DNA from 3 places in the Halomonas saccharevitans genome. Region 1 is predicted to be linked to each of the others. Evidence: predicted binding sites of a transcription regulator. Region 1 holds the regulator's gene; each other region holds the start of a gene.
What was found. The regulator FNR, encoded in region 1, switches genes on or off when oxygen is low (the NO sensors DNR and NnrR bind a similar motif). The targets are predictions, from matches to a motif close to TTGATNTANATCAA.
Positions count from the first base shown of each region.

Region 2: ubiU (ubiquinone anaerobic biosynthesis protein UbiU) is a predicted target of FNR. The motif match lies at 2,675-2,688, and genes of this name have one in related genera.
Region 3: petA (ubiquinol-cytochrome c reductase iron-sulfur subunit) is a predicted target of FNR. The motif match lies at 4,648-4,661, and genes of this name have one in related genera.

Region 1 covers NZ_JAVXUR010000004.1:319,455-329,082, reverse strand. Annotated here, with positions in the region: gene RSO68_RS11960 (heavy metal translocating P-type ATPase) at 1-1,254, shown strand, start outside; gene ccoS (cbb3-type cytochrome oxidase assembly protein CcoS) at 1,251-1,466, shown strand; gene RSO68_RS11950 (sulfite exporter TauE/SafE family protein) at 1,466-2,164, shown strand; gene hemN (oxygen-independent coproporphyrinogen III oxidase) at 2,261-3,589, shown strand; gene fnr (fumarate/nitrate reduction transcriptional regulator Fnr) at 3,712-4,455, shown strand; gene ttcA (tRNA 2-thiocytidine(32) synthetase TtcA) at 4,596-5,507, opposite strand; gene RSO68_RS11930 (3'-5' exonuclease) at 5,621-6,247, opposite strand; gene RSO68_RS11925 (DUF294 nucleotidyltransferase-like domain-containing protein) at 6,301-8,124, opposite strand; gene RSO68_RS11920 (DUF4212 domain-containing protein) at 8,652-8,912, shown strand; gene RSO68_RS11915 (sodium:solute symporter family protein) at 8,919-9,628, shown strand, end outside.
Region 2 covers NZ_JAVXUR010000002.1:398,409-408,036, forward strand. Annotated here, with positions in the region: gene RSO68_RS07300 (anaerobic ribonucleoside-triphosphate reductase activating protein) at 1-657, opposite strand, end outside; gene RSO68_RS07305 (U32 family peptidase) at 654-1,574, opposite strand; gene ubiU (ubiquinone anaerobic biosynthesis protein UbiU) at 1,583-2,578, opposite strand; gene RSO68_RS07315 (globin) at 2,778-3,209, shown strand; gene RSO68_RS07320 (globin domain-containing protein) at 3,291-4,460, opposite strand; gene RSO68_RS07325 (cytochrome D1 domain-containing protein) at 4,597-5,799, opposite strand; gene RSO68_RS07330 (c-type cytochrome) at 5,852-6,187, opposite strand; gene RSO68_RS07335 (cytochrome D1 domain-containing protein) at 6,577-8,307, shown strand; gene RSO68_RS07340 (Lrp/AsnC family transcriptional regulator) at 8,378-8,878, shown strand; gene ahbB (siroheme decarboxylase subunit beta) at 8,875-9,408, shown strand; gene RSO68_RS07350 (Lrp/AsnC family transcriptional regulator) at 9,405-9,628, shown strand, end outside.
Region 3 covers NZ_JAVXUR010000005.1:83,208-92,835, reverse strand. Annotated here, with positions in the region: gene RSO68_RS13025 (BON domain-containing protein) at 1-448, shown strand, start outside; gene RSO68_RS13020 (ClpXP protease specificity-enhancing factor) at 584-1,048, opposite strand; gene sspA (stringent starvation protein SspA) at 1,101-1,727, opposite strand; gene RSO68_RS13010 (cytochrome c1) at 1,873-2,643, opposite strand; gene RSO68_RS13005 (cytochrome b) at 2,643-3,902, opposite strand; gene petA (ubiquinol-cytochrome c reductase iron-sulfur subunit) at 3,902-4,495, opposite strand; gene rpsI (30S ribosomal protein S9) at 4,714-5,103, opposite strand; gene rplM (50S ribosomal protein L13) at 5,117-5,545, opposite strand; gene zapE (cell division protein ZapE) at 5,712-6,887, opposite strand; gene RSO68_RS12980 (YhcB family protein) at 7,083-7,529, shown strand; gene RSO68_RS12975 (Nif3-like dinuclear metal center hexameric protein) at 7,610-8,371, opposite strand; gene RSO68_RS12970 (S1C family serine protease) at 8,475-9,628, shown strand, end outside.

The sequences.
Region 1 (9,628 bases):
CGCGATGCGCGGGTCGCCGGCATCGTCGACCTCACCGATCGCGCCTTCGCCAGCCGGCCGCGCATCGCCCAGCTGGCGGCGCGCATGGCCCACCACTTCGTGCTGCAGGTGCTGCTGATCTCCGTCGGCGTGGCCGTCGCCTGGTGGTTCATCGATGCCGACCGCATGCTCTGGGTCACCCTGTCGGTGCTGGTGGTGACCTGCCCCTGCGCCCTGGCGCTGGCCACCCCCACGGCCCTGACCGCCGGCCACGGCCGGCTGCACCGACGCGGCGTGCTGATCACCCGCGCCGACGCCCTGGAAGCGCTGTCGCAGCTGGACCGGGTGATCTTCGACAAGACCGGCACCCTGACCAGTGGCGAGATGAGCCTGGTGGAGACTCGCCCGGTCGGCGACACCCTCGACGAAGCGCGCGCGCGTGCCCTGGCGGCCGCCCTGGAGGCCCAGTCCGAGCACCCCATCGCCCGCGCCTTCCGCCCCTTCCGCGAGGCCGACATCAGCGCCGACGAGGTGCTCAGCCGCCCCGGCCGGGGCCTGGAGGGCCACATCGACGGGCGCCGTTGGCGCCTCGGCACCCCCGCCTTCGCCGCGCCCGAGGCAACGCCCGAGGCCCCCGGTGAGGGCCAGTGGCTGCTGCTGGCCGAGGACGGCACACCACGCGCCTGGTTCGCCCTCCACGACCAGCTTCGCGAAGATGCTCGAGAGACCGTCGAGGCCCTGAAGGCGCGCGGCCTCGCGGTGGAGCTGCTCTCCGGCGATACCGAATCGGCGGTGGCGGCCATGGCCGGACGCCTGGGTATCGCGACCTGGCAGGCGGCGGCCTCCCCGGAAGACAAGCTGGCACGCATCCAGGCACTGCAGGCCGACGGTGAGCGGGTGGCCATGGTGGGCGACGGCATCAACGACGTGCCGGTGTTGGCCGGGGCCGACGTGGCCATCGCCATGAACGGCGCCACCGACCTCGCCCGCACCCGCGCCGACGCCGTCTTGCTGGGCCCTCGGCTGGGGCGTATCGTCGAGGCCATCGCGACCAGCCGTGCCACCCGGCGGATCATCCGCCAGAACCTGGCCTGGTCGCTGATCTACAACGTCTCGGCGCTGCCCCTGGCGGCAATGGGCTTCGTGCCCCCCTGGCTCGCCGCCATCGGCATGTCGGCGAGCTCGCTGGTCGTCGTCGGCAACGCCCTGCGCCTGACCCGCACCGGGCCTGAACGGCCCACCGGCACCGACTCCCCCAGGCTGGTAAACGCATGAGCATTCTCTACCTGTTGATCCCCCTCTCGCTGATCCTGCTGGGACTGGCGGTCTGGGCCTTCTTCTGGGCCGTCAAGCACGACCAGTTCGAGGACCTCGAGGGTCCCGCCTACCGCATCCTCTTCGACGAGGACGAAAACGACCGCCCGCGCGCCCCATCGGACGGCGATGCCGGCGCCGACGCGCCCCGGGACGAGGATCGCCGCAACTGATGGACCCCACCGGACTCGACCTTCCCCCGCTGGCGGCGGCCTTCGTCTTCGGCCTGCTCGGCGGCGCCCACTGCATCGGCATGTGCGGCGGCATCATGAGCGCCCTGACCTTCGCCGTGCCGCCCAGCATGAGAAGCCCGGCCCGACTCTCGGGGCTGCTGCTCGGCTACAATCTAGGGCGCATCACGAGCTACATGATGGCCGGCGCCCTGGTGGCGGGGCTCGGTACGCTGATCGCCCTGAGTCCCCAGGCACGCCTGGTGCTGCAGGGCCTGGCCGCGGTAATGCTGATCCTGATGGCGCTTTACATCGCCGACTGGTGGAAGGGGCTACTCAAGGTCGAAGCGGTCGGCAGGCGCCTGTGGCGCCACCTCGAGCCCGTGGGGCGGCGGCTGATGCCGGTGGTCCGGGTGCCCCAGGCGTTCGCCCTGGGCGCCGTCTGGGGCTGGCTGCCGTGCGGCCTGGTCTACTCGATGCTCGCCTGGAGCCTGGCCATCGCCGATCCCTGGCGGGGCGCGACCCTGATGGGCGCCTTCGGCCTCGGCACCCTGCCGGCCCTGCTGGCCACCGGCCTCGCCGCGCGCCAGCTCGGCGCCCTGATTCGCCATCCGGCCACCCGCACGCTGTCCGCGCTGTCGATCATCGCCTTCGCCCTCTGGCAGCTGTGGACGCTGCTGCCCGGGGCGACGATGCACTGACGACTCCGCCGATCGCGGCTTCGCTTGACGCAGCTCAACGCGGCAAAACTGGCGCCTCGCTAGCATAAAGGCATGTTTCCCTCCGGAGGGCCGACCATGCCCCCTCGCGCGTCAACCGCACCCGCTAGCGACGCCCCCTTCGCGGCGGCTTCGCCGGCTCCCGCCTATGGCTTCTACCCCACGCCCCAGGCGATGGGCGACGGCATTGGCGCCGAGGACTACCGCCAGGCACTCGAGCACAGCAACGCCGCGGCGCGTCCGCTGTCGCTCTACGTGCATCTGCCCTTCTGCCAGCAGGCCTGCTACCACTGCACCCGTCGGCCGGTCACCACCTCGGACACCCGACTGACCGAGGCCTATCTCACTCGACTCGACCGCGAGATGGTGCTGACCAGTCGCCATCTGGACGCTCGCCGGGAGGTCCGCTCCCTGCAGTGGGGCGGCGGTACGCCGACCTTCCTGACCCTGAACCAGATGGGCGACCTGATCGATCGGCTGGATGCCCGCTTCCGGCTGGCCGGCGATCGCGACCGGGAGTACCTCATCGAGATCGACCCCCGGGAGGCCGACGTCTTCACCCTGCGTCATCTCGAGGCCCTGGGCTTCAACCGACTGAGCCTCGAGGTGCTCGACCTGGATCCCGAGGTCCAGCGGGCGATCAATCGCCAGCAGGGCCGCGGCCTGACCGAACAGCTGCTCGACGAGGCGGACCGGCTGGGCTTCAACTCCGTGAACCTGAACCTGATTCTCGGCCTGCCCCGCCAGACCCTTGGCGGCTTCGTCGCCACGCTCGATCAGGTCATCGCCATGGCACCGTCGCGGCTGTCGCTGTTTCAGTACCAGCACCACCCCGAGCGCTTTCCCCACCAGCGCCAGATCCGCCCCGAGGACCTGCCCGCCCCGCTGGAGGTCCAGGGAATGCTGCAGGCGGCCATCGAGCGGCTCGCCGCCGCGGGCTACGTGCATCTCGGCCACGACCGCTTCGTGCGCGGCGACGACCGCCTGGCCAGGGCCCTCGTGACCGGGCGAGACCGCCACGACCTGGTGGGCCTGGGCGTCACGGCCGTCTCCCGCCTGGAGGACCTGCACGTTCGCAACCCGCAGAAGCTTGAGGACTACGAGGCCGCCCTCGAGCGGGGGGAGCTGCCCACCGCCGTCGGCCATCGGCTGAGCCTGGACGATCGGCTGCGAAGCGCTGCCATCGAGAGGCTGATGTGCGATCTCCATCTCGACCTGGCGGAGCTCGGCGCGGCCTTCGGCCTGGACGCCGAGGCCCATCTCGCCGGACCGCTGGCGCGCCTGGCCCGCGCCGAGTCGCAGGGCCTGATCGCGTGCCGGGGCGCACAGTGGCGCGTGACGCCCACCGGTCGCCTGCTGATCCGTCAGCTGGCGGCGGCCTTCGACGCCTACCCCGCCGCGTCCTGAATGCCAGGCCCTGAATGCCACGCCCCGAATGCCAAGTTCAGCGACGAGGTGTTAAGCGGTGCTTTGCCGGTGGGCGACTATCCCCCATAATGAGCACTGAGCCATCATCCATGGAGGAGAGCATGCCCGACCCCGCAACCGGCAGGCGCCGCGCACTGCTGAACGAGACTCGCTGCCAGACCTGCAGCCTGAGCTCGCTCTGCCTGCCGCTGGCGCTCGAAGTGCAGGACATGGATCAGTTTGAGGCCATCATCCGCCGCCGACCGCCGTTGAAGAAGGGCGAGGCACTGTTCCGCCAGGGCACTCACTTCACCAGCGTCTTCGCGGTGCGCTCGGGCAGCCTCAAGCAGGTGACCACCGAGGGCAGCGGCGAGGACCAGCTGACCAACTTCTACCTGCCCAGCGAACTGGTGGGCCTCGACGGCATCGACGAGGAGCGCTATCCAGGCACGGTGGTGGCCCTTGAGACCACCACGGTCTGCGAGATCCCCTTCGATCGCCTCGACGCCCTCTCCGAATCCCTGCCGGAGCTGCGCGGCCAGCTCTACCGCAGCATGAGCAAGGAGATGCGTGACGATCGCCGCATGATGCGCCTGCTGTCGCGCAAGACCGCCGACCAGCGCCTGGCGACCTTCTTCACCAGCCTCTCCGACCGCTTCCGGCGGCGTGGCTACTCGCCCTACAGCTTCCGGCTGTCCATGTCGCGGGCCGACATCGGCAACTACCTGGGGCTCGCGGTGGAGACCGTCAGCCGCATCCTGAGTCGCTTCCAGTCCCAGGGCCTGGTGGCCGTGTCCGGCCGCGAAGTGAACATCCTCGACCTGGAATCGCTGATCGAGGTGGCCGAACAGGAAGGCTGCCGCTAGCAGCGCCAAGCAGCAGGTTGACCAAGCCGCTACGAATCAGTCACTAACAAGGAACCCCATCGGAGCTCGTCTCCGATGGGGTTCCTTGTTTTAAGACTGCCGCCCTTCAGTGAGCCGCTCGGCGCTATCAGATTGGCCGCTCAGAGCTCGTTGTGCAGCGCGATGCGGTCGGCATTGAGGCGCGCCTGCTTCTCCTCGAGGCCCGCGAAATCGAAGAGCTCGCGGTCGGCCAGCTGGGAGGGCGCCACGTTGGTGACCGCCTTGAACATGCTCTCGAGCCGCCCCGGATGCGACGCCTCCCACTCGGCCAGCATCTCCTTGACCACCTGGCGCTGCAGGTTCGGCTGGGAGCCGCAGAGGTTGCAGGGAATGATCGGGAATTCCATGCGCCGGGCGAACTCGGCGATGTCGGCCTCCCGGCAGTAGGCGAGCGGACGAATGACCATGTTGCGGCCGTCGTCGGAGAGCAGCTTGGGCGGCATCGCCTTGAGGCTGCCGCCGAAGAACATGTTGAGAAACAGCGTCTCGAGGATATCCTCGCGATGGTGGCCCAGCGCCACCTTGGTGGCACCGATCTCCTCGGCGAAGCCGTAAAGCGAGCCGCGCCGCAGCCGCGAGCAGAGCGCGCAGGTGGTCTTGCCCTCGGGCGTTTTCTCCTTGACCACCGAGTAGGTATCGCGCTCGAGGATGTGGTACTCGACGTCGAGCCTGTCCAGGTACTCGGGAAGCACGTGCTCGGGGAAGCCGGGCTGCTTCTGGTCCAGGTTGACCGCCACCAGGGAGAAGTTCACCGGCGCGTTGCGCTGCAGGTTGCGCAGGATCTCCAGCAGGGTGTAGCTGTCCTTGCCGCCGGAGAGGCAGACCATCACCCGGTCTCCCTCATGAATCATCCCGTAATCGATGATGGCGTTGCCCACCTGGCGACGCAGCCGCTTCTGCAGCTTGTTGAAGGCGCGCTTTTCCGAGGCGTCGAGCTCGTAGGGAGGCGTCGCGGGGTCGGCGACGGGCCGCGGGGCGGTGTCGCGGGGATCGAACATCAGGGCGTCTGGCATGGTATCGGCGCTGCCTGGGCGGCTGGAAAATGGCGGGCGCTATCCTACCATTCTCGCCGCCGACAGGCGACGCGGGGCCGCCCGTATCGAAGCGATCAATAGACACGCGGCGATCAGCAGAAACGTTCAATCTCGGGCGGGCTGCGGGTCAGGCGCAGGTGGATCAGCGCCGTGGTCACGGCGTCACCGAGCGCCGTGTGCCGCCCCATCACCGGCACCCCCAGGCGCTCGGCCACCTGCTCGAAGCGCGGCCGGGTAACGAGTTCGGGATGGCTGCGACGCAGCCGGCGATAGTAGGCCTGAGCCACGTCGATGCAGGCGTTGGGCAGGTCGAACCCGAAGCGCGGCCGAAGGTAGCGGTTGAGCAGCGTCAGGTCGTCGTCCAGGCGCCAGCCGATCAGCGGGCGATTGCCGACAAAGTCCAGGAACTGTGCCAGCGCCTCGTCGATGCCGGCCCCCTCCGCCAGGTCGATGCCGCGCAGGCCGTGCCGGCGGATCGAATCGCCACCGAGGCTGGAGGGACACGCCAGCCGCAGGTCGAGGGAGTCGCTGGTCAGGACGCGATCCCCGCACAGGCGCACCGCCGCCAGCGACAAAAGCTCGGCCCGACGCGGGTCGGGGCCGGTGGTCACGCAGTCGATGGCGACCAGCTCCTCGCCGGTATAGGGCGCGAAGAGCCAGCCGTGATCGCCGTCGATCTGACGGCGTCGATCCGCGGCGCGGCGCAGGGCCCTTAGCATCAGGCCACCTCCTGTTGTTGAGTGGATCGAGCAGCGTCGAGACGCGTGGTGCGTCAGGAGTACTCGAGGTGGAAACGGTGCGACAGCCGCTGCTTGAATTCCTTGACGATGTGCAGGGCCTCGCGGAGCAGGTCCCGCTCCAGGGAGGAGAGCTCCTGCACCACCACCCGGTCGGGCGCCTCGCCCTTGCCTTCAGGGTCATCGAGGCGCTCGAGCTGCTGGCGAAGCCTCAGCTCGGTGAACAGCGACAGGGCCTCGCCCAGGTCCTCGGCGAAACGCTCCTCCAGCCGGCCGTCGGCAACCAGCGCGCCCAGCCGCTCCAGGGTGGAGGTCGCGGTGATGCGCCGCTCGAGTGCCAGGGTGCGTACCCCGTGGACGATGGGGAAGATGCCGCCCTTCTTGATGTCCACTCCGTGCTGAGGCTTCTTCAGCGACCCGAACAGCGTCAGCGGCGTGGAGAAACGCAGCGCGGTGCGGGCGAAGTAGGAGAGCAGGATCTCGTCGCGGCTGCAGCGCTCGAAGAGCTCCTCGCGCAGCCGCTCGAGCAGCGAGGCGTTGCCGGCCACCGCATGGGCGTCGAGCATGATCGCCAGGCGCATGAGGCTCTCGCCGTCGCGCTTCGCCGCCCACTGCGCGATGCGCTCGCGCCACTGGCTCTCGGTGCCCACCCACTCGGGGTTGGAGACCATGATGTCGCCGGGGCAGGGCGGGTAGCCCAACTCGATCAGCGTCTCGGTGAGGCGCTGCATCTGCGCCTGGCAGTCGGGCCAGTCGAGTTCGTCGGCCACTATCAGGCCGTTGTCCTGGTCGGTCTTGAGGATCTGTTCGCCACGCCCTTCGCTGCCCATCACGATCAGACAGCTCTCCGAGTGATACTGCTCGTCGATCAGAAATCCCCAGGCCTTGTTCATGATGCGCCCGTTGAGCGCCGCCAACAGCCCCATGGCGAAGCGCAGCTTGACGCCCTGGGCCATCAGCGCCTTGACCAGCTCCGGCGTGCGACGGCTGGCGGCGGACAGCGCCTCGAGGCTGTCCGCCTGCTCCACCTGCAGGCTCACCACGTAGCTGCGGCTGGAGAAGTAGCTGAGCACATCGGTCAGCTCGACCACGCCGCAGGGCCGGTCGCCTTCCATGACCACGACGCGCTCCACCTTGCAGCGGGTCATCTGGACCAGCACCTCGAACAGGTACTGCTCGGGCGTCGCCGTGATCAGCGCGAAGTGCGCCACGTCCTGCACCGGGCTCTGCTGGGTCAGGCCCTCGAGCACCAGGGCGTTGAGCAGGTCGGTCTTGGTGACCATGCCCGGCCCCTGCTCGCCCTCGACCAGCAGGCTGTCGGCGTGGCTGTCATTCAGGGTATGTACCGCCTCGGCCAGGCTGGTGCTGGCCGCCACCAGCAGGGGGGAACGCATGCACTCGCTGACGCGAGCCAGCATGAAGCCCGCCATGGTGACGCCGCCCTCGGCGCGGCGCTCGGTGAGCAGGCGTGTCTTCTGGGCCAGGCGCTGGCGGAAGAACTCGGCGAAGGCCGGATAGGCCGTACAGAGCTGCTTGAAACCCCCCTTGGGCAGCAGGTAGCAGAGGCTCTCTTGTTCGGCCCGGAAGCGATAGCGGCTCTTGCCGTTGAGGATGCTGATGGCGCCGAACAGGTCGCCGGCCGTGTAGTGACCGATATGCGACTGAGCGCCGGGCAGGGTCGGGTCCAGCTCGGCGACCTCGCCCTTGTGAATCAGAAAGAGATATTCCCCAGCCTGGCCGGCATCGAGAATGATTTCCTCGCGGTCGAAATAGGCCAGGTCGATGCTGCGGCGAACGCGCTCGCGGCCTTCCTCGTCGAGGAAGGTGAAGGGGGGATGGGAAAGTTCTACATCGACCATGGGGCTGTCCTCGTTGCGCGGCGTTCACCACCCCGCTGACCTCGGTGCACTCGGCGTCCAGCAAGCCTTTAAGATAGCAAAGTCGGTGCGGTATAAAGACCTAGACAATCGTCCTAACCTGGTCGTCTTAGACCATCGTCAAACACTGCCCTTCGACACCCCTCGACCCGGTGGCATTTCGAGGCTATACCATCGTCCTATGCACGCCCCGAAGAGAATAAAAACGCCTTCTAAATAATAACGTAAACACTTGATTACAAGACAATTAACAAAAACACCCTGTGCCGATTTTTCATCATGATACGAAAGTCTGGGATTTATTTTCGGCGTTTGCTGCCCAGACTTGGGAATGAGCCATACAGGGCATTCCCGCGTCGACACTTCACCACGACCGGCCGCGGGCCACCCGATGACAGGCCAGCTCAGACTCCGCCATCGAGGCTGTTCCGTCGGCACGACTGTCCTGATGAGTGATGCAAACGCTCCGGGCAACTTTCCAATCTCAACAACAAGTGGAGAGCAACACTATGGCAGACGACAAGTCTAATGCCGCTGCTTACTGGAAGGCGAACGTACGCCTGATTACGGGGTGCCTGATCGTCTGGGCCTTCGTGTCGTACGGCTGCGCCATCCTGTTTCGCCCGCTACTGGCTGGCATTCCAGTAGGAGGAACGGACCTGGGCTTCTGGTTCGCCCAGCAGGGATCGATCCTGACCTTCATCGCGATCATCTTCTTCTACGCCTGGAAGATGAACCGTCTCGACAAACAGTTCGGACTCGGGGAGTAAGCCAGCATGAGTCAGTTTGCCATCAACCTGCTGTTCGTAGGGGCCTCGTTCGCCCTCTACATCGGCATCGCGATCTGGGCCCGCGCCGGGTCGACCAAGGACTTCTACGTCGCCGGCGGCGGCGTTCACCCGATCACCAACGGCATGGCCACCGCCGCCGACTGGATGTCCGCGGCGTCCTTCATCTCCATGGCCGGCCTGCTGGCCTCCGGCGGCTATGCCAACTCCACCTTCCTGATGGGCTGGACCGGCGGCTACGTCATCCTGGCCATGCTACTCGCGCCCTACCTGCGCAAGTTCGGCAAGTTCACGGTGCCAGACTTCATCGGCGACCGTTTCTACAGCAACACCGCCCGCCTGGTTGCGGTCATCTGCCTGATCGTGGCCTCGATCACCTACGTCATCGGCCAGATGACCGGTGCCGGCGTGGCCTTCTCGCGCTTCCTCGAGGTCAGCAACACCTGGGGCATCTGGATCGCCGCCTTCATCGTCTTCCTGTATGCCGTGTTCGGCGGCATGAAGGGCATCACCTATACCCAGGTCGCCCAGTACGTGGTACTGATCATCGCCTACACCATCCCGGCGGTGTTCATCGCCCTGGAGCTGACCGGTAACCCGATCCCGGGGCTGGGCATGTTCAGCACCCACACCGAATCCGGCGTGCCGCTGCTCGAGAAGCTGGATGACGTGGTCAACGCGCTCGGCTTCCGCGACTA
Region 2 (9,628 bases), on a different contig from region 1:
CACCGGGAGGCAGTAGTCGGGGTCGCGGCAGCGTTCGAGGCGCGCCAGCTGCAGGGCGTAGTGGCGCACGCCGCAGTCGGCCAGGGTCATCGTCAGGCGCTCCAGGTCGTCCAGGGCGAAGTCCCGCCAGTGCACCGTGGTGCGACACTCGAAGGGCGTCGCGCCCTCCAGCAGCAGCGAGAGGCTGCGGGCCAGCGGCTGCCAGATGCCGCGACGCCCGCAGATCCGGTCGAGGTCGCGCCCGCGGCCCTTGACGTCCAGGGCCACCCAGTCGAGTTGCGGCAGCAGCTCGGCCAGGCGCTCCGGGTAGGGGCCGGCGGTGTGCAGCCCCACGGCCAGCCCCAGCGCGCGGGCCTGCTCCACGGCGCGCGGCAGATCGGCATGCAGGGTGGGCTCGCCGCCGCTGAACACCACGGCGTCGAGCCACTCGGCCCGGGCCGTCAGGAAGGCGTGCATCGCCGGCCATTCGGCGGGATCGCCGCGGCGGGGCGTGGCCATCTCGCTGACCTCGCAGTAGCCGCACTGCAGCGGGCAGCCCTGGAGATGGATCACCGCGGCGCGCCGACCGGGGAAGTCCGTCGTGCTCAGCGCGGTCAGGCTCGCCACCGGCAGGCGGATGTCGCCGGCGCCGTGCCGACCCCGGCCCTGCTCGTTCACGGCGCGCTCACGCCGCGGGTGTTGTCCATGCCGGGGCGGCCGTACCAGTAGCCGTCGCAGACCTCGGCCTCCACCAGCGCCAGCGGGTCGGGGGCGGGCAGCGCGCCGCGCCGGGCCGCATCGAAGGCCGCGACCACCTCGGCCATGCCCTCGGCGCGTGGGCTCAGCCGGGCGCTTGCCACGCCCATCTCGGCCATGGTCGGCAGCTCATGGCGCAGGTCCTGGCAGGCGCCGGAAAGAGTCTGGATGCCGTTCAGCGTGAACACCTCCCGCGACGCCTCTTGAGTGCGCAGGGCGAGGCCCTCGGGATACTGCTGGCAGACGAACTGGCAGCGATCCTTGGGCTTCTGGTGGCGCCGCGCGGTGAAGCAGCGCGACGACCAGGCCAGCGGCAGGTGGCCGTAGGCGAAGACCTCGCAGGGCGCCTCGAGCCCCTGCTCGCGGCAGTCGGCCAGCAGCCGGGTCAGATCGTCCCGGGACATTTCCACTGGCGCCTGCCAGCTCTGCATGCCGGCCCGCGCCAGCACGGCGAGCGAGGCCGGGTTGTAGAGGTTCAGCGCGGCCCCGGCGACGAAGGGCAGTCCGGCGGCGGCGAGGCGCTGCACCGCGCTCTGGTCGTTGGCCTCGACCGTGAACTCGCCGTTGTCGCAGAGCTTGCGCAGGTCGCGCAGGTCGGCCTCGGACTCGATCAGGGTCTGGCTCGCCAGCACCACCCGCTTGCCGCTCTGGGCCAGCTCGCGGCCGATCCCCAGCCAGTCGTCGAGCTTCATGTCGCGGCGCCGCGAACAAACGGACTCGCCCAGGGTGACGGTCTCGACGGGCCAGTCGGCGGCCGCGCGGTAGAAGTCGGCGTAGTCCTCGCGGGTCCAGTAGAAGAGCACCGGGCCCAGGCTCAGTTCCAGGGTCGTGGCGGTCATGCAGCCTCCTATTTCCAGCGCCGCTCGTAGGCGCCCAGGGTGGTGGTGGCGCCCTCGGAGAGCTCGCCGAGGCCGGCCATCCAGGCGGGATCCGCGCGGAAGTGCCCGGGCGCGCGCTCGACCCGGTCCAGGGCCTGGCGCCAGATGCCGGCGACCTTCGAGACGTAGGCGGGGCTGCGCTGGCGGCCCTCGATCTTCACCGCGCTGATGCCCAGCTCCTTGAGCTCCGGCAGCAGCTCCAGAGTGTTGAGGCTGGTGGGCTCCTCGATGGCGTGATAGGTCTCGCCGCCCACCGCGAAGCGCCCCTTGCAGAGGGTCGGGTAGCCGGCCCGCTCGCCCTCGGCGTAGCGGTCGATCAGCACGCCGTTCAGGCGCGACTCCAGGCCCTGGGGCGTCTCCTCCCAGCGCACGTGGGCCGCCGGCGAGCAGACGCCGCGGGTGTTGGGCGACTCGCCGGTGAGGTACGAGGAGAGATAGCAGCGCCCCTCGGCCATGATGCACAGGCTGCCGAAGGCGAACACCTCGAGCTCCACCGGGCTCTGCTTCGCCAGGTCGCGGACCTGGGTGATCGAGAGCACCCGGGGCAGCACGGCGCGCTTGATGCCGAACTGCTCGTGATAGAAGCGCAGCGCCTCATGGCTGGTCGCCGAGCCCTGCACCGAGAGGTGGCGGTCGAGGCCGGGATGGCGCCGGGCGGCGTAGTCGAGCAGCCCCATGTCGGCCATGATCAGGGCGTCGACGCCGAGCTCGGCGGCCTGGTCCACGGCGCGGGTCCACATCGCCCAGCCGTCCGGCTGCGGGTAGGTGTTGATGGCGCAGAACACCCGCTTGCCGCGGGCGTGGGCGTAGTCGATACCCTCTCCGGCGCGCTTGTCGGTGAAGTTGAGCCCGGCGAACTGGCGCGCGTTGGTGGTGTTCTGGAAGCCGAAGTAGACGGCATCGGCGCCCTCGTTCACGGCGCGCTTCAGGGCGGGCAGGTTGCCGGCGGGGCAGACGAGCTCCATGGCACGACTCCTCTCGATGAAAACCCGGCCATGCTAGTCGACCCTCCCGGCGCCGCCCTTGACGGGCGTCATGCCGGGCGGGCATTCGCGGTCGGCGTGATCCAGGTCATGCCCTGACCACCGAACGATCCCCCGGCCATGGCGTGCGCGCGCGCCTGACCTAGGCTGTGATCAGGCCCTTACACCATGCGGGGTGGCCATGGATATCGAACGCCTCTTCGATGAGAGCTACGTGCGGGTGCTCGACCGCGAGGTCGAGGGGCGGGCGTTCTTCGTGGCCTTCTACGAGCGCTTCCTCGCCGCCTCGCCCCAGGTCGCCGAGAAGTTTCGTCACACCAATATGGCGCGCCAGCAGGCGATGCTCAAGAAGGCCTTCTATCACCTGCTGGCGTTCTACGCCTCGAGCCACGCCGACTACTACCTGCAGCAGGTGGCGATCAGCCACGACCGGGCGCATCGGGATATCCCCCCGGCGCTCTACGCCCTCTGGCTCGAGAGCCTGATCGACACGGTGCGCGCCTTCGACGTGGCCTTCGATGACGACGTCGAGCTGGCCTGGCGGCTGGTGATGACGCCGGGCATCGTCTTCATGACGTTCCATTACGACCGCGGCACCGGTCGCGATGTCTGACGCCGTCTCGACGTCCCGAGACCAGAACGCCCCGGCATGACCGGGGCGTTCTGGTGGTGGGGCTGGGCGTTTGGGCGACCGTCAGGCGACGTCGAGGGGGCGCGAGGGGCCGAAGTGCTCGTAGTGGCGGCGCTCGTCGGGCACGCCGAGCGAGGCCAGCGCCCGGTCCACGGCGGTCATGAAGCCCTGGGGGCCGACGAAGTAGCAGCGGGCGCCTTCCGGCAGCAGGCGGGCCAGCAGCTCGCGGTCGATGCGCCCGATATGATCGGCGTCGGCGCCGCGCTCGTGGACGCTCACGGCGCGCAGCCGCTGCGGATGCTCGGCGGCCAGCGCCGCTATCTCGTCACGGAAGGCGTGGTGCTCGGCGTCCAGGGCGGCGTGCAGGTAGATCACCCGGCGCCCCGCGGCCAGGGCGTGGCGCGCCATGGGCAGCAGCGGGGTCTGGCCGACGCCGCCGGAGGCCAGCAGCAGCGGCTCGTCACCGCCCTTCAGGGTCAGCTCGCCGGCGGGCGGCAGCAGCTCCAGGGTGTCGCCGATGCTCATCGCGTCATGGAAGTGCCGGCTCGCCCGGCCCTCGGGCTCGCGCTTGATCGAGACCCGATAGGCGCGGCCGTTGGGCACGTCCGAGAGGCTGTAGTGGCGATAGACCGGCTCGCCGTCGAGGGTCAGCCGCACGCCGATGAACTGGCCCGGCGCGTGATCGGCCACCGGGCCGCCGTCCTCGGGCTCCAGCACGAAGGAGCGGATCACCGCGCTCTCGCGGCGGATGTCGGCGATGCGAAAGCGCCGCGTGCCGCGCCAGCCGCCGGGGCACTTTGCGAACTCGTGGTAGCGATGGTCCTCCAGCTCGATCAGCAGGCCGGCGAGCTCCTCGTAGAGGGCGCTCCAGGCCGCGGCGATCTCCGGCGTCACCGCCTCGCCGAGCACCTCGCCGATGGCGGCCATCAGGCACTCGCCGACGATGGGGTACTGGTCGGGCTGGATGCCGAGGGCGACGTGCTTGCCGACGATGGTGCCCATCGCGCCCCGCGCCTGCTGGGGATCCTGGCGCAGCTGCACGTAGGCGAGCACCGCGCCGGCCAGCGCCCGGGGCTGGTCGCCGTCGCGCTGGTGAGTCTCGTTGAACAGCGGCTTCACCTCGGGATAGCGCGAGAACATCAGCGGGTAGAAGCATTGGGTGATGGCGTCGAGGTGTTCGGCCACCACGGGGGCGGTGGCGGCGATCAGGCGTTCCTGGTCTGGCGTCAGCATGGCAGGGCTCCGGTCAGGGGGTGTCTTTTAAGATGCAAATAAAATACATCTTTAAGATCGCCGCCGATACCCCGCTGGGCTGACGCGAAATGTCGCAGGGCGAGCGGCGCCGCCCGCTGCTCGTCCTGGCGCGCGCTTATAACCCGATACGGTGGGCCCGGTCGGTGAAGAAGATGCCGCTAGGCGATTCGCTATCAAGCGTCGCCAGCACCTCGAAGGTGCGGGTGTCGTAGACGGTGATCCGGTCGCTGTCGCGGGCCGAGACCCAGGCGTGTTCGCCCTTGGGAGTGAACTCCATGTGCAGCACCGCCTCGCCCGGGGAGAGGGTGCGGATAACCTCTCGCGTCTCGGTATCGATTACCTGCACCACGTCGTTGTCGGGGTGGGCGAAGTTGACCCACACCTGGCGCTCGTCGGGGCGGCTCATCACGAAGATCGGCTGGCCGTGGACGGGGATGCGCTCCTCAAGCGACCAGTCGTCGGTGTCGGCGAGGAGCACCTCGTGGCGCCCCACCGCCGGCAGCCAGGCCTCGTCGCCGGCCATCGCCCAGCCCTCCAGGTGCGGCATCTTGTAGACCGGCAGGCGCGCCTCGCCGCGGCCGTAGTCGGGCAGGATACGCGTGACGCCCTCCTCGACGTGCCACAGGTCCAGCAGCGCCAGGCCGTCTTCGCCGAACAGCCCGGCGATGTAGTAGCGCCCGTTGGCGCCGATCAGGGCGTCGTAGGGCGCCTCGCCGATATCGGGGAAGCGCGTCACCTTGGGCGCCTCGCCGTTCATGTCGATCATGGCGATCTCGCCCGCCTCGAACAGGCTGTAGACGAAGCGGTTGCCCGGCGCGTCCACCAGCCCCACCACCTTGGAGCGCACGGTCTCGCCCTGGGCGTTGCGATAGGTGGCCGGAATCTCGGCCACCGGTTCGAGGGTCTCGCTGTCGAAGAGCCGCACCCCGCCCGGCTCGTAGTTGGCCACCGCCACCAGCGAGCCGTCCTGGGAGATGGCGCCGCCGATGCTGTTGCCGGACTGCATCACCCGATGGGTGATCTCGCCGCTGAGCAGGTCGACCCGGCTGAGCCCGCCGTCGCGGCCGAAGACGAAGGCGTAGCGGGCGTCGCGGGAGAACTTCACCGAGGCGTGGGACAGGTCCCCGAGCCCCTCGACGCGCCCGAGAATCCGCCGCGCGCTGGTGTCCACCACCGCCAGGCTGCCGGTGGCGCGCTCCACCACCACCCCGAGATCCCCGGTGCCGCGCGGCTCGAGCGGCGGGGTGGCCTGGCAGCCGGCCAGCAGGGCGGCCAGGCCGAGAGCGATCAGGGGCGTGCGCAGTCCAGAGAGCATCATGGCGATTCCTTGTCGTGTCGAGGGCCGAGTCGAGAGCCGGGGCGGCGAACGTTCACTCATCCAGGGGGGTGTCGTGCTGCAGGTGATCGGCGAGCCAGCGGGCCTCCTGCTCGCTGAGCAGTCCCGCCCAGCCGGGCATGGCGGTGCCGGGCACGCCGTGGAGGATCAGCGCGGCCAGGCCGTCGCGATCATAGGCGTTCATGCGCGATTGCGGCAGGGGCGGTCCCAGCCCTCCGCGCAGGGTCATGCCGTGACAGGAGCCGCAGTCCTGATAGAGCAGCGTCTCGAGCTCGGCCTGTCGCGCTGGTGAGAGTGCGCTATCGGCGAGCGCCGCGGCCGGCAGCCAGCAGAGGGCCAGCAGCAGAAGACGGGGGGCGGGCAGGGGCATGGCATCTCCTCGGGCAGGGCTCCTCGTTCAGGGCACCTTTCTGTCGACAGGACACCCTCCAGCGGGGCCCTCGCCAGTCTCGCGGCTCTCGGGGCGTCGCGCCATGACGACGGTCAAGGCGCGCCTCATCGTCTACATCAAGCACGACGCGCGACGGCTCGCAACGCCTCTTTGGAGGTAGGGGCCGATGGCCGTTGACGCAGGTCAATAACGGCGGGGAAAGCGAGGCGGGAATCGTTAAAGATGCATGAATTATACGCGTTAATGGACCACGCTCAGGGCCAGGAGGGTCATCGACCATGCGTTCGCGTCGGCTGGCCGTCCGTCGAATAACGACAGCGCCATGGCCTGACGACAGCGCATCCAAGGATCATGACAGAGGTGGAACGATGATGAAGAAAGACTGGTATCTAAAGCCCCTGGCGGTAGCGGTGACCACCGTCGCCCTGGGTATCACGACGGCCCAGGCTCAGGATGGCCACAAGGATGTCGACGAGGCCAAGAGCGCCTATCAGGGCACCGAGTCCGCCGTGGATCCGGGTTCCGCCAAATCGGTGCGGACCCCAGGGGCGCCGGACCTGACCGAGGCCGAGTTCGAGCAGGCCAAGGAAATCTACTTCCAGCGGTGTGCCGGCTGCCACGGTGTGCTGCGCAAGGGAGCCACCGGCAAGCCGCTGACCACCGACATCACCCAGGAGCGCGGCCTCGATTACCTCAAGGCCTTCATCACCTACGGCTCACCGGCCGGGATGCCCAACTGGGGCACCTCGGGCGATCTCTCCGATGATGAGGTCGAGCTGATGGCCAAGTACATCATGCACGAGCCGCCGGTGCCGCCGGAGTTCGGCATGCCCGAGATGATGGATACCTGGGAGGTCCTGGTCGCCCCCGAGGACCGCCCCACCGAACAGATGAACGATCTCAACCTCGATAATCTGTTCTCGGTCACCCTGCGTGACGCCGGCCAGATCGCGCTGATCGACGGCGGCTCCAAAGAGATCGTCAAGATTCTCGAGACCGGCTATGCGGTGCACATCTCGCGGATGTCCGCCTCCGGGCGCTACATCTTCGTCATCGGTCGTGATGCCAAGGTGGACATGGTCGATCTGTGGATGGAGGAGCCGAGCATCGTGGCCACCATCAAGATCGGCATGGAGGCACGCTCCGTCGAAACCTCCAAGTACAAGGGATATGAAGATCAATATGCGATTGCCGGTGCCTACTGGCCGCCGCAGTACGTGATCATGGACGGTCAGACCCTGGAGCCGAATAGGATCGTCAGCACCCGCGGCATGACCGTCGATACCCAGGAGTACCATCCGGAGCCTCGCGTGGCGGCTATCGTGGGGTCGCACCAGCACCCCGAGTTCATCGTCAACGTCAAGGAAACCGGCAAGGTCCAGCTCGTCAACTATGAGGACCTGGAGGCGCTCTCTACCGTCGAGATCGAGACCTCGCGCTTCCTGCACGACGGTGGCTGGGACGCCTCCGGCCGCTACTTCCTTACCGCGGCCAACGAGTCCAACCAGATCGTGGTCATCGACGCGCTCGAGCGTGAGCTCGAAGAGATCGTCGATGTGGGCAAGATTCCCCATCCGGGTCGCGGCGCCAACTTCGTCGATGCCGAGCATGGGCCGGTATGGGCCACCAGCCACCTGGGCGACAACACCATCTCGCTGATCGGCACCGACCCGGAAGGGCACCCCGACAACGCCTGGAAGGTGGTGCGCACCCTGGAAGGCCAGGGCGGCGGTTCGCTGTTCATCAAGACCCATCCGGAGTCTGACAACCTCTACGTCGATACCGCCCTCAACCCGGGCGAAGGGCCCAGCCAGAGCGTGGCGGTCTTCGACATCAACGACCTCGAGGCCGGCTATGAGGTACTGCCGATCGCCGAGTGGGCCGACGTGGGCGAGGGCGTCAAGCGGGTCGTGCAGCCTGAGTACAACCAGGCCGGTGACGAGGTGTGGTTCTCCGTCTGGAATACCATGGAAGAGACGTCCGCGCTGGTGATCGTGGATGACGAGACCCGCGAGCTGAAGCACGTGATCAAGGACGAGCGTCTGGTCACCCCGACCGGCAAGTTCAACGTGATCAACACCCAGAAAGACATCTACTGAGCCGAGCGGGACACGGCGGCGGGCCCTTCGGGGTCCGCCCGCCTTCCCCCGCCTTGAGTGAGCTGTGCCGATGCATTGCCGACCCCAACCTTGCCACGTTCAAGATCTCGATGCGCTGGACCGTCGCCTGATCGACAGCTATCAGCGCGGCCTGCCGGTCTGCCCCCGGCCCTTCGCGCGGATCGCCGAGCGCCTGGGCGCCGCCGAGGACGAGGTGATCGCGCGCCTGGAACGCCTGCAGGCGCGGGGCGTACTGAGCCGCGTGGGGCCGGTCTTCGACCATGCCCGAGCCGGCGCCAGCCTGCTCGCCGCCGTGGCCGTGCCCGAGGCCGAGCGCGATGCCTTCGCAGAGCTCATCAACGCCGCCCCCGGCGTCAACCACAACTACGCAAGGGAGCACGACTACAACCTCTGGTTCGTGATGACCGCCCCCGACGCATCCGCGCTCGACGCGCGCCTCGACACCCTCGAGGCGCGCCTGGGCGTGCCGATCCTGCGCCTGCCGATGCTCGAGAGCTTCCATATCGACCTGGCGTTTCCCATTCCCTGGGCTGAACTGGAGCGCACATGAGATCCGTGACCCCGCTGTCCCTCGAGGCCGCCCCCTCGCTCGACGAGCCGGCGGCCCATCGTCGCCTGCGCGCGCTGCTCGAGCGAGGCCTGCCGCTCACGTCGCGCCCCTGGCAGACCCTGGCCGAGCAGGCCGGGCTCGCCGAGGAGGAGGCGATGGCCTGCGCGCATCGCTGGCAGGCCGAGGGGCTGATCAAGCGCCTTGGCCTGGTGGTGCGCCATCGCCGGCTCGGCCTCGAGGCCAACGCCATGGTGGTGTGGGACGTGCCGGACGAGCGGGTCGCCCTGGTGGGCCGGCGCCTGGCCCGCGAAACCGCCGTGACGCTCTGCTATCGGCGTCCGCGACGGCTGCCCGACTGGCCCTACAACCTCTTCTGCATGATCCACGGTGCTCGCCGCGAGCGGGTGCTCGAGGAGCTCGCGGCGATCGTCGCGCGGCTCGGCCTCGATGACATTGCCCATCGAGCGTTGTTCAGCACCCACGCCTACCGCCAGTGCGGCGCCCGCTATGCCCGTGAGGAGGATGCATGAGCCTGGACGAGCTGGACGGCGTGGATCGCCGCCTGATCAATCGCCTGCAGGAGGGCCTGCCGCTGGTGGCGCGCCCCTATGCGGCCGTCGCCGAGGCGCTGGGCGTCACCGAGGGCGACCTGCTCTATCGGCTGGAGCGCCTGCGCGAGAGCGGCATGCTCAGCCGCTTCGGCCCCATGTACCACGCCGAGCGCCTGGGCGGCGGCCTGACCCTGGCGGC
Region 3 (9,628 bases), on a different contig from region 1:
GCAGGTCGAAGATCAGAGCATAGAGACCAAGGTCGCCCACAACCTCGGCCGCACCGATGCCCGACTGAGTGATGCCCGCATCAACGTCGACAGCTTCAACGGCGTGGTGCTGCTGACCGGCCAGGTGCCCAGCGACGAGCTAAAAGCCAAGGCCGAACGCGTCGCCGGCGCGGTACGCAACGTGCGCGAGGTGCACAACGAGCTCGCCATCGCCGCCAATCTGCCGGCCAGCCAGCGCCTCGCCGACACCTGGCTGCGCACCCGTATCAACTCTCATCTGGTCGCCAACCAGGAGATCGACTCGGGACGCCTCCAGGTGATCACCGAGAACGACAGCGTCTACCTGATGGGCATCGTCACCCGCAGCGAGGCCGAGCGCATCGTGCGCTCCGTCGCGGGCCTGGGCGGCATGCAGCGCATCGTCAAGGTCTTCGACTACCTCGACTGAACGCCCCGAATGACTAGGCGTGAAACGCAAGACGGCAGGCCCATGGCCTGCCGTCTTGCGTTGTGTCTCAGTTCTGGCTCTCGCTGGACGCTCTGCCCGCGCCGACGGATCGTCCGCCGCGTACGGACGAACGGCCTACTTGACGACGCGCAGGGAGGGGCGCCCCTTGCGCGGCCGCGACGCTTCGTCGCTGGCCGATTCGTCACCGACCTCGTCACCAGACTCGACCGAGCTTTCCACCTCACTGAGGGGAGGCGCGTCTTCCGCCTCGTCGGCCTCGACCGGCATCACCGGCTCGTGACCGAACACCATGCCGACGCCATTCTCGCGGGCGTAGATGGCGATCAGCGCCTCCATGGGCACCATGATTTGCATGGGCTGTCCACCGAAGCGAGCTGAGAAGCTCACCGCCGCGTTCTCCATGGCGAAGTCACGAATGGCGCTCGGCGCGAGGTTCAGCACGATCTGACCGTTCTGAACGAACTGGCGCGGCACCTCGACGCCCGCCTGCTCGGCGTCGACGACGATATAGGGCGTCAGCTCGTTGTCCAACAGCCACTGGTACAGCGCTCTGGCCATATAGGGACGGCTCGAGTGCATAGTTAGCCCTCCTGGGGTAGACCCCCGGGCATGCCGGGGGATGCAGAGTAGATCAGGCGCGCATCTCGCGCTCGTTCTCACTGAGAGACGCCTTGAAGCCATCGCGGTCGAAGACCCGCTCCATATAGCCGAGCAGCGGCTTGACCTGCTTCTCTGGCAGCTCGATGCCGAGCGCCGGGAGGCGCCAGAGGATCGGCGCCAGACAGCAGTCCACCAGCGTGAACTCGTCGCTCATGAAGAAGGGCATGTCCTCGAAGATCGGTGAGATGCCGACGAGGCTCTCGCGCAGCTCCTTGCGGGCCTTCTCCACGTCCTTCTTGGCACCGTTCTGAATCTGCTCGACCAGCGGGCACCATTCGCGCTCGATACGATGCATCCACAGCCGGCTCTTGGCACGGGCCACGGGATAGACCGGCAACAGCGGCGGATGCGGGAAGCGCTCGTCCAGGTACTCCATCATCACCTTGGACTCGTAGAGCACCAGGTCGCGGTCGAGCAGCGTGGGCACGCTGTTGTAGGGATTGAGGTCGGCAAGCTCCTCGGGACGCTGCTCGTCGCTCACCTCGACGATGTCCACGGCGACACCCTTTTCGGCGAGCACGATGCGCACACGATGGCTGAAATGATCATCTCCTCCGGAATAGAAGATCATCGACGACCGCTTGGCCACTACACCCATGAAACAATCCTCGCATCAGTTCGTGCCGGGATGATAACACGATCACCCCCATCTTGAGGCCGATCGTGCTGCCCGGTATCGGGCAAAAAGCATCGGGGCGCACGGCCTGTGACCGTGCGCCCCGAGGTTCACTGTCGCTGGCGGATCAGTGAATGTCGCGCCAGTACTCACGCTTGAGCAGGTAGCCGATGACACCGAAGATGAAGATGAAGATCAGCACCTTGGGCCCCAGTGACTGAGCCTGCAGCTTGGAAGGCTCGCCGGCATAGGCCATGAAGTTGGTGAGGTCGTAGATCGCCTCTTCGAACTCCTCGGGCTCCATCTGGCCGGGCTTGGTCACCTGCAGCGTCTCGCAGGACTGGTACTTGCCGGTCAGCGGATCGAGCTCGGCCCCAGGGACCGGCTTGTCGCTAGCGGCGCAGACCTTCTCCTGCACCCCCTGCAGCGGCTCCAGGACGTTGGGCATGGCCACCAGCGGGAAGACCGCGTTGTTGACCCCGGTGGGACGTTCCGGATCCTTGTAGAAGCTCAGCAGGTAGGTATAGATCCAATCCGTGCCGCGCAGACGCGCCTCGAGGGTCAGGTCCGGCGGCGGCGCCCCGAACCAGCCCTCGGCATCGCCGCTATCCATGGCGATGTGCATCTGATCATTGAACCTCAGGGCATCCGAGAAGATCAGGTTGTCCTCGACCAGCCCCTGGGGCATGTCCAGATCCTCAGCCGCCCGCGAGAAGCGCTGGTGCTCCATGGAGTGGCAGCCCATGCAGTAGTTCACGAAGAGCTTCATGCCGTTCTGCAGCGAGGCCTTGTCCTCGAGGTCCGGGTTCATCTCCTCCAGGTGGACGCCTCCGCCTCCGGCGGCGAACCCGACCATCGGCACCAGCGCGAAGAGCAGTGCGAACAGTTGCTTTTTCATTAGCCAGTCACCCTTTCCGGAACGGGTTTGGTCTTCTCCAGCCGGGTGTAGATCGGCATCAGCAGGAAGAAGGCGAAGTAGAGCGCGGTGCACAGCTGGGCGACCAGGGTCCGGGTCTCGGTGGTCGGCAGCACGCCGAGCACGCCGAGGATCACGAAGCTGATGGCGAACAGCAGCAGCATCACCTTGGAGATCCACCCCTTGTAACGCATGGAGCGCACCGGGCTCTTGTCCAGCCAGGGAAGCACGAACAGGATGGCGATCGCCCCCCCCATCACGATGACCCCCAGGAACTTGGCGTCGAGACCGAACAGGCTGAAGGTGATCGCCCGCAGCATCGCGTAGAAGGGCGTGAAGTACCACACCGGCGCGATATGGTCCGGCGTCTTCAGCGGGTTGGCCGGCTCGAAGTTCGGTTTCTCGATGAAGTAGCCGCCGCCTTCCGGGAAGTAGAAGATCACCACCGCGAAGACGAACAGGAACACCGCCACGCCGACGATATCCTTCACCGTGTAGTACGGATGGAAGGGAATGCCGTCAAGCGGCTTGCTGGTCTCGTCCTTCTTCTTCTTGATGTCGATACCGTCGGGGTTGTTGGAGCCGACCTCGTGCAGGGCGATGATGTGCAGCACCACCAGCGCCAGAATCACGATGGGCAGCGCCACCACGTGCAGGGCGAAGAAACGGTTCAGGGTGATGCCGGAGATCAGGAAGTCACCGCGCACCCACTGCGCCAGGTCCGGGCCGATGGCCGGAATGGCAGAGAACAGCGAGATGATGACCTGGGCACCCCAGTAGGACATCTGACCCCAGGGCAGCAGGTAGCCCATGAAGGCCTCGGCCATGAGCGCCAGGTAGATGGTCATGCCGAAGATCCACACCAGCTCACGGGGCGCCTTGTAGGAACCATAGAGCAGGCCGCGGAACATGTGCAGATAGACCACGACGAAGAAGGCCGAGGCGCCGGTGGAGTGCATGTAGCGGATCAGCCAGCCCCATTCCACGTCGCGCATGATGTACTCGACCGAGGCGAAGGCGCCCTCGGCGGAGGGGTTGTAGCTCATGGTCAGCCAGACCCCGGTCAGGATCTGGTTGACCAGCACCAGCAGGGCCAGCGAACCGAAGAAGTACCAGAAGTTGAAGTTCTTCGGCGCGTAGTACTTGGCCAGGTGTTCTTCCCACATCTGAGTGGCGGGGAAGCGGTCGTCGACCCAGCGCATGAAGCCGCGCTCCGCCTTGGCCTTGTTAGGATTACCCATCAGGCAGACTCCTCATCTTCGCCGACAGTGATCAATACATCGCTGTCGAAGCGGTAAGGTGGCACTTCGAGGTTGGTCGGCGCCGGCACGTTGGCGAAGACGCGACCTGCCAGGTCGAAGCGTGAGCCGTGGCAGGGACAGAAGAAGCCGCCGGGCCAGTCTCCGACGTCGACGCTGCCAGGCTCCGGCCGGAACACCGGCGAGCAGCCCAGATGGGTGCAGATGCCGATCAGCACGCCGATCTCAGGCTTGATGGAGCGCAGCGTTCCCTCCACGTAGGCCGGCTGCTGCGGCACACTGGAGTCCGGATCCGCCAGCTCCGAGGGATCGATTGCCTCGGTTCGCTCGATCATCTCCGACGAGCGATTGAGGATCCACACCGGCTTGCCACGCCATTCGACCGTCATGCGCTGCCCGGGTTCGAGCTTCGACACGTCTGCCTGCACGGGCGCACCCGCGGCTCTCGCCCTGGCGCTCGGCTGCCAGGAAGCTACAAAGGGGACCGCAACCCCGACGGCACCCACCGCACCCACGACGGTGGTGGCACCTACGAGGAAACGGCGCCGACCCTTGTTTACGCCGTTATCTGCCATTTTCAGATTTCTCCCATCGACTTACCCGCTGTTCCATCACGGGCAGTGAATCCCCCGCGACCACGGATATCAAATGCGCACTATCTTAAAAAATCGCGTCGCCCCGCACAAGGAAAGGTTCCCTGCCCTCGGAGCAAACCGGCGACAAATTCTTGATCCGAAACAAGAAACGCCCAGGTCGCAGGACCTGGGCGTATTCGAGCGGCAATACGTGCGTATCAGCGCTTGGAGAACTGCGGGCGACGGCGCGCCTTGCGCAGGCCGATCTTCTTACGCTCGACCTTACGGGCGTCACGCGTGACGTACCCGGCTTCGCGCAGCTGACCGCGGAAGTCCTCGTTGTACTCCATCAGGGCACGGGTGATGCCGTGACGAATGGCGCCGGCCTGGGCGCTGCCGCCGCCGCCCTTGACGGTGACGTAGACGTCGAACTGGCCGAGGGTCTCGGTCAACTCGAGGGGCTGACGAACCACCATGCGGCCGGTGACGCGACCGAAGTACTGGTCCAGCTCACGGCTGTTGACGGTGATCTTGCCGGTGCCCGGCTTCAGAAAGACGCGCGCGGTAGAGGTCTTGCGGCGCCCGGTACCGTAATACTGCTGTGTCATGGCGAAGACTCCCTCAGATGTTCAGTTCTTGCGGCTGCTGGGCAGCGTGCGGATGCTCGGTGCCGGCGTAGACCTTGAGCTTCGAGTACATGGCACGACCCAGGGGACCCTTCGGCAGCATTCCCTTGACGGCGGACTCGATGACACGCTCCGGTGCGTGGGCGATCATCTTCTCGAAATTCATGGAGCGCAGACCGCCCGGATAACCGGTGTGGCGGTAGTAGGTCTTGGCGTTGACCTTGTTGCCGGTGACCTTCACCTTCTCGGCATTGATCACGACGATGTAGTCGCCGGTATCGACATGCGGGGTGAATTCCGGCTTGTGCTTGCCACGCAGGCGGCGAGCGATCTCGGTGGCCAGACGACCGAGTGTCTTGTCCGCAGCGTCGACGACGAACCAGTCGCGCTGGACGGACTGCGGCTTGGCAGTGAACGTCTTCATGGGTGAATCACCATTAGGATGTATTGGGTTCTGTTGCCGGATGGCCGGCATCGAACCGTCCCTATTCTTCTTGGTTGCCCGTCCCGAGGGACGACGCAACGGTCGAGCGAGCGCGCATTCTACACGACCCGCGCCCCAGAGGGGAAGGGGCGTCAGGGCTTGCGGGTCAAGGCTTGTGGGGCAGCGCCAGGTAATCGTGGGACTGCATCTCCTGCAGGCGTGAGAGCGTGCGCTGGAACTCGAACTCCAGGCGCCCGTCGCGATAGAGCTCCTCGGCCGGCACCTCGGCAGACATCAGCAGCTTGACGCCGCGGTCGTAGAACTCGTCGACCATGTTGATGAAGCGCCGCGTGCGATCATCGGTGGCCCCGCTCATGCGGGTGACATTGGAGACCAGCACGCTGTGGAATTCCCGCGCCAGTTCGATGTAGTCGTTCTGGCTGCGCGGCCCGTCGCATAGCTCGCTGAACTCGAACCACACCACGTCGTCGTGTAGCCGGCGGGTATGCAGCACGCGGTGATTGATCTCGATGGGCGCGCCCTCCTCGCCCTCGTGGCCGGCGATCTCGCGAAAGCTGCGGGCGAGCTCCGTCTCGGCCTCGGCATCGAGCGGGGCGTGGAAGATCTCGGCGCGCTCCAGCACGCGCAGCCGGTAATCGACGCCCGAGTCGACGTTGACCACCTCGCAGTGACGCTCGAGCAGGTCGATGGCCGGCAGGAAGCGCGCCCGCTGCAGACCATCCCTATAGAGCTCCCCGGGGACGATGTTGGAGGTCGCCACCAGCACCACGCCTTGTTCGAAGAGCGATTCGAGCAGGTTGGCCAGGATCATCGCATCGGTGATGTCCTTGACGAAGAACTCGTCGAAGCAGATCACCCGGACCTCGGCGGCGAACTTGGCGGCGATCAGCGCGAGCGGATTCTTCTCGCCCTTGTAGTGCTCGAGCTCGTTGTGCACCCGCTGCATGAAGCGGTGAAAATGAGTGCGCATCTTCTCGGGAAAGGGCAGCGTCTCGAAGAAGGTGTCCATCAGGTAGGTCTTGCCGCGCCCCACGCCGCCCCAGAAGTAGAGCCCGTTGACGGCAGGCAGCGCCGGCTCGGCGGGCGCGTCGCTCCTGCCCCGCCCGAACAGCCCCGCCACCCGTGAGGCAAGCCCACCGCCGCGCTTGGGTGGCGCCACCCGCGAGGGCGGGGTGGCCACCAGGTCGTCGTAGAGGCGCTGCAGGTGCGCCACCGCCTGCTCCTGGGCGGCATCGTGCTGAAAATCACGGCGCTTTAGATCGGCACGGTAGCGAGTCATCGGCGACTCGCGGTGGGCCTTGGGGGGGTGCGGCTCGCTCATGGGATTTCCTGATGGCCTGTCCTCGGGCATGGGGATGAGCATTATACGCATCCCGTCGGTCGTTAGCATGCGCACTCGCCCGCATTGACCCGGCACACGGGCTCGCCCCTATAATGGAATCCCCGGCCAGAAGCGGCCTCACGACGGCCCCGGCGGCCCCCACGCCAGGGCCATTGCTCCAGGGAGACGTACAACGTGGATGAGACCAACATCAGCTGGGTACTGGCCGCCGCTTGCCTGCTGGCCGGCATCGGGATCGGGGCGCTGGGCTACCACCTGCTCAACGCCAGCGCCGGCAACACTCAACGGTTGCGCCAGCGCCTCGCCGAGCGTGAGCGGACACTTGCCGAACTCAAGGATGGCCTGGGCGACAGCCTGGAGCGTATCGGCCAGCTGGCCGAGGGCCTGCGCCGGGAGAGCCAGAGCCTCGAGCAGGAGGCCGCGTCGGCCAGCACCACCCTAGGCGCCCCCTCGCTGCGCCGCCAGGCCATGGACGCCGCCACCCCCGCGCCCGCCAAAGAGGAGGCCACCGAACCGGCCGTGCCTCGCGACTACGCCGACGGCAACCGCGGCACCCTCTCCGAGGACTTCGGCCTGAAGCAGGCCAACGACAGCGAGGCTCCGCAGCCGCCGCGCTACTGAGCCGACGCGCGCTCGTCGCGCACCTCGGCAACGGACGCCCGCCTACGCCCCGGCCCACTGCCGGGGCGTCGTCATTGCGATCAGGCCGGATTATCGATATCGACGAAGCGGTGCTCGACAGCGAACTCTGCGGCCAACCGCTCGCCCAGCGCCTGCACCCCATAGCGCTCGGTGGCATGGTGGCCCGCCGCCAAATAGTGAATACCCATCTCGCGGGCCAGGTGGGTGGTGCGCTCGGAGATCTCCCCGGAAATGAAAGCGTCGGCGCCGGCCTCGACGGCGGTCGCGATCATGTCCTGAGCGCCGCCGGTGCACCAGGCGACCCGCCGGATCTCGCCGCCACCCGGCGCCTCGATCAGCAGCGGCTCGCGCCCCAGGCAATCGCCCACCTTGCGTGCCAGGCCCAGGGCATCGAGTCCGGGCGACGGCTCGCCGAGCCATACCAGCCCTTCGCCGAGCGCGCCGTCGGCGCAGCCGGTGACGGTGAACCCCAGCCGTCGGCCGAGCTCGGCGTTATTGCCAAGCTCGCGGTGGGCGTCCAGCGGCAGGTGGTAGGCCAGCAGGTTGATGTCATGGGCCAGCAGCGTCGCCAGGCGTCGGCGCTTCATGCCGGTGATGGCGACCGGCTCGTTCTTCCAGAAGTAGCCGTGATGGACCAGCAGCAGATCCGCTTGCCAGGCAACGGCTTCGTCGAGCAGCGCCTGACAGGCCGTCACGCCACTCATCACCCGGACCACCCGGTCGCGGCCGGCCACCTGCAGGCCATTCAGGGTGTAGTCCTTGAAACGCTCGGGCTCGAGCAGGCGATCACAGGCGGCGACCAGGTCGTCTCGATTCGTCATTCGGCCTCCAGGCGCGGTCGGGTTGGCAATGTTACAATCCGCACAGTGTAACCAGCGGGCGGATGCCCCGCGACCCAGCATCGTCGACAAGGACCCCCGCCGCATGCGACGCACCCTGCTCCCCTACCTCTGGCCCGTGCTCATCGGCGTACTGGGGGCCATCGTGCTGCTCAACGCCTTCCCACAGCTGATCGGACGCCCCCCGCCTCCTGCGCCTGCCACAGCGCCCTATGAGGCCGCCCCGCGTGCGCCCGAAGAGCCGGCCGAATCCCGCGACGCCCCCGAGGTGCGCCAGGCCGAGCCGCTGACGAGGCAGCAGGGACCGGTGAGCTACGCCCAGGCGGTGGCAAGGGCCGCGCCCGCCGTCGTCAACGTCTACTCGTCCCGGGTGGTCGAGCGGGAGGAGCACCCGCTGATGTCCGACCCCTTCTTCCGACAGTTCTTCGGCGACGAGACGCCCCGTCGACAGCGCATGCTCTCGAGCCTCGGCTCCGGGGTGATCGTCAGCGAGGACGGCTACGTGCTGACCAACCACCACGTGATCCGCGGGGCTGACCAGATCCAGGTCGCGCTGCGCGACGGGCGCGAGACCCTCGCCGAGGTGATCGGCACCGACCCGGAGAGCGATCTCGCCGTGCTGCGCATCGAGCTCGACTCGCTGCCGGTGATCGAGCTGACCGACACCACCCAGATCGCCATCGGCGACGTGTCACTGGCCATCGGCAACCCCTTTGGGGTCGGCCAGACGGTCACCATGGGCATCATCAGCGCCACCGGCCGCAGCCATCTGGGCCTCAACGCCTACGAGGACTTCATCCAGACCGATGCCGCCATCAATCCCGGCAACTCCGGTGGCGCCCTGGTCAATGCCGAGGGCGCGCTGGTCGGCATCAACACCGCGATCTTCTCGCGCTCCGGCGGTTCCCAGGGTATCGGTTTCGCGATCCCCGCCAACCTGGCCCGCAGCATCCTCGAGGAGCTGGTCGTCAAGGGCCGCGTCATCCGCGGCTGGATGGGCATCGAGGCTCAGGAGCTCAATCGTGAGCTCGCCGCCTCCTTCGGGCTCAAGAACCCCATCGGCGTGGTGATCGCCGGCGTGGTGCCGGACGGCCCCGGCGACCGGGCCGGCCTGCAGCCCGGCGACGTGCTGCTGGAGGTGGACGGCGAGCCGGTGCTGGATCCCCGACAGACCATGAGCGACATCGCCGCGGTGGAGCCCGGCACCCGCCTGCCGCTGACGGTGGTGCGCGGCGGTGA